Regions from separate parts of the Mesorhizobium shangrilense genome, predicted to be linked through region 1. Evidence: predicted binding sites of a transcription regulator. Region 1 holds the regulator's gene; the other holds the start of a gene.
The links. The regulator LexA, encoded in region 1, represses DNA repair genes until DNA is damaged. The targets are predictions, from matches to a motif close to TGTTCNNNNTGTGTTCNG.
Positions count from the first base shown of each region.

Region 2: the regulator LexA is predicted to act here: its motif matches at 1,483-1,500, upstream of ABVQ20_RS11995 (sel1 repeat family protein).

Region 1 covers NZ_JBEWSZ010000001.1:1,354,335-1,358,827, reverse strand. Annotated here, with positions in the region: gene ABVQ20_RS06865 (GntR family transcriptional regulator) at 1-684, shown strand, start outside; gene ABVQ20_RS06860 (pyridoxal-phosphate dependent enzyme) at 681-1,655, shown strand; gene lexA (transcriptional repressor LexA) at 2,123-2,845, shown strand; gene ABVQ20_RS06850 (ComEC/Rec2 family competence protein) at 2,839-4,493, opposite strand, start outside.
Region 2 covers NZ_JBEWSZ010000001.1:2,361,835-2,366,327, reverse strand. Annotated here, with positions in the region: gene ABVQ20_RS12015 (AMP nucleosidase) at 1-69, opposite strand, end outside; gene ABVQ20_RS12010 (hypothetical protein) at 239-433, opposite strand; gene ABVQ20_RS12005 (hypothetical protein) at 471-629, opposite strand; gene ABVQ20_RS12000 (DUF2147 domain-containing protein) at 844-1,185, opposite strand; gene ABVQ20_RS11995 (sel1 repeat family protein) at 1,634-1,900, shown strand; gene ABVQ20_RS11990 (ABC transporter substrate-binding protein) at 2,296-3,417, shown strand; gene ABVQ20_RS11985 (acetyl/propionyl/methylcrotonyl-CoA carboxylase subunit alpha) at 3,525-4,493, opposite strand, start outside.

The DNA.
Region 1 (4,493 bases):
CCGCTCAAGCTGAGTGCGCTGCGCGGCATCTATGGCGTCGGTTGGACGCCGCTGCGCGAAGCATTGTCTCGGCTCGAAGCTGAACGCCTGGTCACGGCCATCAGCAACCGCGGCTTTGCCGTCGCGCCCGTGTCGCGGGCCGAACTTGAGGATCTGGCACGCGCAAGAATGGTTGTTGAGATCCCCCTGTTCCTGGAATCGATCGAGAAAGGTGGCAGTGCGTGGGAAGATGCGGTGGTCACCGCCCATTACCGGCTGTCGCGTTGCAAGACCGCGGTCGATGATCCTTCCGACGCGGCCGTCGACAGATGGGACGAGAACCATGAAGCTTTCCACGCGGCCCTGCTGAGTGCCGCAACATCGAGTTGGCTGTTGCGATTCCGCTCGACAATCTCGGATCAACTGCGCCGGCACCATCGCTTTCTTGGGCTCGCGCCGACGTTGCGGGCCGCCGCCGGCCTCAAGGATGGCTACGAAGAGGCAATGGACGCGCTGCGTGAGGCGATTGCAATCGAACACCACACTGCAATCATGGAAGCGGCGCTCGATCGTGACGTCGAACGGGCAAAGGCGCTGATGACCGCTCACGTCGGCTACACGCTGCATGTCTATGTCCACAGCGAAGACGTCGGTGCAAACAAATACGCGGCGCGTGCTGGCAGCCTGAAAGCTGTCGGCGGATGATTTCAGCGCCTCCGCGCCGTCCAACGCTTGACGAGATCGCTGCCGCCGGCGACCGGCTGGCTACCTGGTTGCCGCGAACGCCATTGCTGCGGGTCGATCTTGGCCGGGCCGATCAACGGATATTCCTCAAGCTCGAGACCTTGTCGCCCATCGGGGCCTTCAAGGTCAGGCCGGCGCTCAATGCCTTGCTCTCTCGCGACGCGGAGGCGCTGAGGCATGGCGTCGCGACCGTCAGTTCCGGCAACATGGCCTATGGCATGGCCTGGGCAGCAAGAGCGCTTGGCGTTCCAATGGCCGCCTACATGTATTCCGACGCCCCACGAACCAAGATTGACGGGGTTCGCCGCCTCGGCGGAGAGGTGCGTTTCGTCTCCCATGAGACCTGGTGGCGCTACATCACCGGCGTTGAACAACCGGACACCGATGAACTCCTCGTGAATCCCGTCACCGATCAGGCGGTGCTGGCGGGCAATGGCACGATCGGCCTGGAGATCGTCGAGGATCTGCCGGAGGTCGACTGCGTGCTGACACCCTATGGCGGCGGCGGCATGACAACCGGGGTCGCAAGCGCGCTCAAGGCACTGCGGCCGCAGGCGAAGGTCTTTGCGGTCGAGGACGAGAACGCGGCTCCAGTCACCGCCGCACTGGCAGCCGGGCGCATTGTCGAGATCAAGACACGACCGTCCTTCATCAAGAGCATTGGCGGACCGTCCCTGGTGCCCGCGCTATGGCCGTTGGCGAACCAGTCTATCGACGGAGCCATTGCCGTCAGCCTTGAGCAGGTAACGGACGCGATGCGGCTCCTGTTCTCGACCGCAAAGATCGTGGCCGAAGGCGCGGGCGCCGCATCGCTGGCCGCCGCCCTTTGCAGCGAGCACGCGACCGGCAATATCGTCTGCGTTATTTCAGGCGGAAACATTGATGCCGGCGCCTATGCGCAAGTGCTGGCCGGGGCAATCCCGCCTGCCTGAAATCCCGCCCTGGTTCACCCAAGACGATGAGCCTGATGTTCGCCCACTCGAGGCGGAGCAGTCTCTCTGCCCAAGGGGCCACTTGCGGCAGACCGGAAATGAGATTCCGCAATTGCCAATGGTTGGCAGTTTGGCTTCGTTTCGTTCACGTGCGGGCTAGGCAACCCGCGAGGCAAACCGCTTCGCAAATGGATTATTTTCCGTTGTCCGGGCGACGAGGCGAGGACTGCTGTACGGTTGCGCAAGAGGCAAAAAACGAAATGATTTCAATTTGGCCAAGCCAAAATTTGGAACCACGGCCCGCTGTCGTGGTAACCGTCGCGGGCATTGCATGGTTTCCACCCTCTGAACATATTCATTAAACTTTAAACGGTTGCGGAACACAACTGGAACAGATAGTGTTTGTTCTGGGTTTGTTTTTCTGATTCTGGTTTCAGATCCCGTCTTCGAATCCCTTGGGGGCCGCCATGCTGACGCGCAAGCAACATGAACTTCTGATGTTCATCCATGAACGGCTGAAGGAAAGCGGAATTCCCCCGTCGTTCGACGAAATGAAGGAAGCGCTCGACCTCGCTTCCAAGTCCGGAATTCACCGGCTGATCACTGCGCTGGAAGAGCGCGGGTTCATTCGCCGGCTACCCAACAGGGCTCGTGCGCTGGAAGTGCTGCGTCTTCCCGATTCCATTGCACCCGGCCTCAACGCGGCGCGCAAATTTTCACCGAGCGTCATCCAGGGCAGCCTGGGTCGACAGATCAAGCCAGCCCCCACCCGCATGCCTTCCGCTGGCAATGACGATGACGCGGTCTCCGCGATATCCATCCCGGTGATGGGCCGCATCGCCGCCGGTGTGCCGATCGATGCCATCCAGCACCAGACCCATTCCATCTCGGTGCCGCCAGACATGATCATGGGCGGCGACCACTATGCGCTGGAGGTCAAGGGCGATTCGATGATCGAGGCTGGCATCTTCGACGGCGATACTGTCATCATCCGCAACGCCGACACCGCAAGTCCCGGCGAGATCGTCGTGGCGCTGGTCGACGATGAAGAAGCGACGCTGAAACGCTTCCGCCGCAAAGGCGCCTCGATCGCCTTGGAGGCCGCCAACCCTGCCTACGAAACCCGGATCTTCGGACCCGACCGCGTCAAGGTGCAAGGCAAGCTCGTCGGACTGATCCGGCGTTATTGAGCCGGCGCAGCAACGGGTTTGTCGGGCTTGCGATAGGGCGGCAGCCCCCTCGCCTCGCGTGAGAATTTTCGTTGCTGGTGCCAAGGCCGGTACGGTCTGTCGACCGCGAAGCTTATTTTCGGTCGCGAAGTCGCTGATTGCGGGTCGAAGAAGACGGCGGCACTTCCCGTGCGGGCGAGTTGTCGTTTGGTGACGACGAGGACCGTCGGATTGCGGCAAGGGTCGTAGCCTGTCGCGTCGTTGATGACGATCAGATCAGCAAAACGACAGGCTTTCCAAGCTTTCTTGCGATCCTCCACATAAACAACGATCGCGCCGGACGGGTGTCGGGCAACGCATAGATCGTCACTGCAATAGAATGAGAATGGCGCGCCCGGCGGCAGATCAGCGGCATCAGCGATGTCGAATTGTGGATCGCTTTGGCCGAAGCTCTCCGGCTTGATGATGGTTTCGGATTGCAGCGCACGCTTCCAGTTGTCCGCCGTGAATTCGTTGGGGCGCTCGCGGCTCACTGCAAGTTCGCCACCGCCGATCGGCAACGCCACCAGCCGCGCATCTTCCGAAATCAGTACATCCGGCGCGCGCGTGTCGGAAATCGTCAGCAGGCCGGCAAGCGCGAAAGGCAGTGACGCCAGCCGCAGCCAGGTTGTCGCCATCGTCGCGATGATCAGGGCGACTGTCACCAGCAAGACCGATTGCAGCGAAATCAACCCGACCGCGTCGATCGGCGAACGTTCAGAGAACCAGGCTGACAGCGCGATCATCGCTGTCAGCCCCTTGCCCATGACATAGAGGAACGGCCCATCCGCTCCGAATGGCATGGCCAGCGAACTGAAGACCGCAAAGGGCATGACGATCACCGACACGATCGGCATGATGGCCAGATTGGCAAACAGGCTGAACGGTGACACCCGCTGGAAATGCCAGATCGCAAAGAGTGCCGTCGCGCTTCCAGCTATGATGGACGTCATGGCGAGGCCTCCGGTCGCCAGCAGCAGTTTTCGCATGAGGAAGCCGGGCAGAGATCGTCGCGGCGGCGGCGTGCTGACCTTGCGCGCGCGATAGTCGGACCAGCCGGCATAGGCACCAACGAGAGCAGCGGTCGCCGCAAAGGACATCTGGAAACTGGGGCCGACCACCTCGTGCGGCGAGACGACGATAACGGCAATGGCTGAGATTGCGAGATTGCGTATGGTCAATGCCGCCCGATCGAACAGCACAGCGACAAGCATGACCGAAAGCATGATGAAACTGCGCTCAGCCGCGACCACAATGCCGGAAATCACGAGAAAGGCGGCGATCGAGACAAGCGCGGCCGCGGCTGCGTATTTCTTGACCGGACGGCGCGAGGAGAAATCCGGAAACAAGGCGAATGAACCGCGCAGCAGCAGCATGATCGTGCCGGCAACCAGCGCCATGTGAAGTCCTGAAATGGAGATGACATGATAGATGCCGGTGCGCCGCATCGCCTCGTTGATCTCTTCGGGGATTCCGGCACGAACGCCGACGATAAGCGCGGCGGCAATCTCGCCCTCGGCGCCACCGATGCTGGTGCGGATATGATCGGCGATGGTTTCGCGCGCGTTTTCGATCGACGACCCAAGCCGCGCCGCAAACGGCATATCGTCGGAAGGAACGATCGTCGGAT
Region 2 (4,493 bases), 1.0 Mb from region 1:
AAGAAGCTGCAGCGCAGCGACTGCCTTTTCGGCATCGTCGAAGCTTTGCCGGCCAAATGGCTCCGGCATGACGACTGATTCGATGGCTTGTGGATAGATTCGCTTTTCCATGGCTCAATATAGAGACTTGGAATGACGGTTGGGAGGGGGGGCGTTGGCCGATGGCGGCAAAAGCGCGCTTTTTCTTTTGCCGCAAGAGCTTGGGTGCGTCTGATGAATCAATCTGGAAGCATCGCGCTTAACCGCGTTGCAGGCTGACCAGAAGCACGAAGCCCACGCCCGACTTCCTCATCGCCGGTGCATCGATCGTCGAGCCGCCATTGGCGCGCATTGCGGGTACGGCCAGGACAGGAGCAGCAAGCACCAGCAGGATGAGCGCCGCCCGCGGCAGAAGCCGAAGGGTCTTGAGTGCGTTGGCGGCGATGAGGTTCATGGCTTTTGCTTTTCTTTCGAGGTCTTGGCGCTGTGTTTCAGTGGCGCGGATAATCGGGGCAGGCGACACCGCACGTCCTGGACCCGGTCTCTTCCCATGAGTGGGCCGGACGGCCGGCTTCGGCGACGAGGATGGCGAAGAACATTCCGAAGAGGCTCATCAGCAGGCAGACGATGGTGAAGCGGCGGGCGAGCATTGGCTGGGTGTCTCCTTCAACACGCAGGAGAATGCTTGATCGCGACTGAACCGGCTCTGATGCCGGCATTCATCTGCCGTTCAAATTCATTGACAATTTTAGCAATCGGCCACGGCTGATGCGTCTGGCATGCGACAGCCGGGCCGCGAGATTTCCGGCCATACGAAAACGGGGCCTCGTAGGGCCCCGTTTGTAATCCGCCAGGATGGAACGATCAGAGTTTGTGCCAGGTCTGACTCTTGCAGATCAGCCCGCCCAGCACGCAGCCACTCATCTTCAGCGACGCGCCAGACAGGGTCGCCTTGCCGGAATAGGTCTTGTCGCTTGCCGGATCGGTGATGTTGCCGGCGTATTTGTTATCCCCGGCCGGCTTGAGCGAGCCAATGGTCTTGCCGGCATACTTGCCTGTCTTGAGTGTGATGGAGAATGAACCGGAGCCCGAGATGGCCGCGGTATCGCCAGCCTGTGTCTTCCAGTTGCCTTCGATCGGATCGGCCCAAGCCGCGCCGGCCATGATCAACGTGGCCGCGAGGGCCAGGCTCATTTTTCGAAACATATCTGTCCTCCCTGTGGGTTTCGCGGACTGGTGCTCCCCGCCTGTCTGCCGCTTACGCAAACGTAAGCTAATCCAGCTCCCGGCAAAACAAAAGCGGTGTCGCAACGGCAACAGCCAGGATTTTCGGGGTGCTCGAAATCGACCACGCCGGGCAGAAAATGAAACGATCGATATCGAGCCTTTGTCTTCCGTGGTTAGCAGAGTGTTGATCGTCGCCTCGGAAGTTTTCGTCAAATTTGGCCGAAACTGCCGCGATTGCTGACTTTGTATCCTTAACGAATTTCCACGTTTACTTATTGTTTTAGCTTTGTTTTCTTCAAATTAAGCACGCCATTTAACGACGGATTCAAGCCTCCAAGGCATTCTCGAAAGCATCGGAAGAGCAGCCCGGAAGACAAGACGGAAGCCGCTCTCGGGAGCCTGACAGGGCCAGGAACAGGGGATTGAAATGGCACGTTTTGAAATGCTTGAAGCCGGTTTTGGCGCCATGGGCGCGACTGCCCAGGCCGACATTCTTTTCGAACTGGGCATGATGTATGCGACCGGTCGCGACTGCGAGACCGATGTTGTCGCCGCCCACAAATGGTTCAACATCGCCGCGATCAAGGGCTCGGTCCGCGCCGCGGAATTGCGCTCGGAACTGTCGGCGGCAATGTCGAAGGCTGACATTGCCAAGGCGCTGCGCGAAGCCCGCGAATGGATGACCATGCACTGAGGTCCGCCGATCGCGCAGATATTGATCGAAGACAGGGAAGCTCCGGATCAAGGCCGCAGAGACGGCCGGACCCGGGCGGAATGAAAGACCGCGCAAGACGGTCAGGAACATGAAGAACAAGAACGCGGCGGGCTGAGAGCTCAAGCTGCGCGGTCACAGGGAAGGCGAGCGGGGTTCAGGCGCGCTGGCGCCTGGGGATTGCTCGACGGGCAAAAAGAGCCGCGACCGGCCGGAACAAGGCCAGCGCGGCTTTTTTGCGTGGATGACGCAGGGCAGGCCCAATCGAGTGCCACCAATGCGCCTAGACAGGCCATGCGAAGGATGAAATTGTCCCGCCTCTCTGAAAGAAGCGCGGCCGGGGCGGCCGCGCGCGAAGTGGAGGAGTTGTTTCAACCATGAAAAAAACGAGTATTTTGAGCGCGGCCATTTTCGGCCTGATGATGAGTGCGCCGGTCGCATTCGCCGACGACATCACCTTTGCGGTGGTCGGTCCGATGACCGGACAACTCGCCACCATCGGCGACCAGTTCAAGCAGGGCGCGCAGGCTGCCGCCGATGCCATCAACGCCGCAGGCGGCGTCAACGGCTCGATGATCAAGCTCGACATCGAAGACGACCAGTGCGATCCCAAGCAGGCTGTTTCGGTGGCCAATCGCATCATCGCCAATGGCGTCAAGTTCATCGATGGCCACGCCTGCTCGGGTTCGAGCATTCCGGCGTCCGCCGTCTATGCCGAAGCAGGTGCTCTGATGATGAGTCCGGCATCTTCCAACCCGGTGCTGACCGACGCTGCGGCGAAAGCCGGCTGGCCGACGATCATGCGTCTTTACACGCGTGACGATGCGCAGGGCGCGTTCATCGGTCCCTGGATCGCCAAGAAATATGCTGGCAAGAACGTCGTCATCCTGCATGACAAGAGCGCCTACGGCCAGGGCGTGGCTGACGCCGTCAGGGCAACGATGAATACCGGCGGTCTCAAGGAAGTGTACTATGACGGCATCAATGCCGGCGAGAAGGATTACTCGGCGCTCGTCACCAAGCTGAAGGATCTCAAGGCAGACGTCGTCTATTTCGGCGGCTATCATCCTGAAGCTGGCCTGATCCTGCGTCAGTCGGCGGAACAGAACCTGAAGTTCCAGCTGATCATGCCGGATTCCATCGCCTCGCCGGAGTTCTGGCAGGTCGCCGGCCCGGCCGGCGAAGGTACGCTGTTCGTGTTCCCGTCGGATCCGCAGGCAAAGCCGGAAGCCAAGGCAGCCGTCGAGAAGATCAAGGCTGGCGGCTTCGTGCCGGAGGGCTTCACGCTGTTCTCCTACGCCACGATCCAGGCTTTCGCCGAAGGCATCAAGCGTGCCGGCAGCGACGATCCGGCCAAGGTTGCCGAAGCGTTGAAGAACGGCACGCCGATCAGCACCGTTGTCGGCGATGTCACCTTCGACGAGAAGGGCGACCTCAAGAACGCCAGCTACGACATCAACCAGTGGCATGACGGCAAGTACGCGCCGATCGCGCAGTAATCGCTCCGGCGAGCAGACACCCTGAAGAGATGGCCGGGCTTGTCCCGGCCATTTTTCATTTCAGATCAGGCCACTTGTGCTTCAGTGCTACTGTTGCGACCTGGTCATCAGGCGTGGACGTCCTCGGCGAACCGAACCAGTACGGTGCCGTCGGTGACCTGTGCCCCTTCCGTCGCGATCTCGGCGATTACTCCGTCATGGGGGGCGGCGATGGTGTGTTCCATCTTCATGGCTTCGAGGATCAGCAACGGTTGGCCTTTCGTGACGGTCTCGCCTGGTGTCACGCGCACCAACTTGACAAGGCCGGGCATCGGCGCGCGCAGGCTGCCAGACGACGCGGCGGATTCATCGGCTCTCGCCAAGGGGTCAGGCACGGCGAACGTGTAGCCAACGGCGCCTGAAAAGACCGTGACGTGGCCAGGCCAGCGAGCAAGGCGAGGGGCGGCGCGAAGATCATGAGCATTGGTGCTGCCGTACGGCTCGTCCAGCGTCACCGCGAACCGCCCATCCGGACGCACCGACACCTTTGCCGTGATATCGTGCTCGCCATAGTGAAGCCGGGTTCGCCGCGCCGCAGGATGAAAATGCTGATAGCCGGCAAGCGATGACCAGGGATCGTTCGATGGCGGCAGCGCTCCCGCACCCGATGCCGCCAGCGCCGCAGCCGCAACGATGTCGGCGTTCGGTGGCGCGATTTCGGTCAGCGCCTGCTGATGCCGGCCGATCAGGCCGGTGTCGACATCGCCCTTCGAAAAATCAGGATCGGCGGCAAGAGCGGCGAGGAAGGCGGCGTTGACGGTCGAGCCGGCGACTTCGGTCTGGCGAAGTGCCGCCACGAGCGCTTGCAGTGCCAAGGGCCTGTCCTTGGCGTGTACCACCAGCTTGGCGATCATCGGATCATAGTAGGGCGAGATCGCGTCACCGGCGCGCACGCCCGTCTCGACGCGCATGGTGGCGCCTTCGGGGACCGTATCGGGAAACTTCAGATGGTAGAGCGTGCCCGTGGCCGGCAGAAAGCCCTTTGCCGCGTCCTCGGCATAGATGCGGGCCTCGAAGGCATGGCCGGAAAGCGTGAT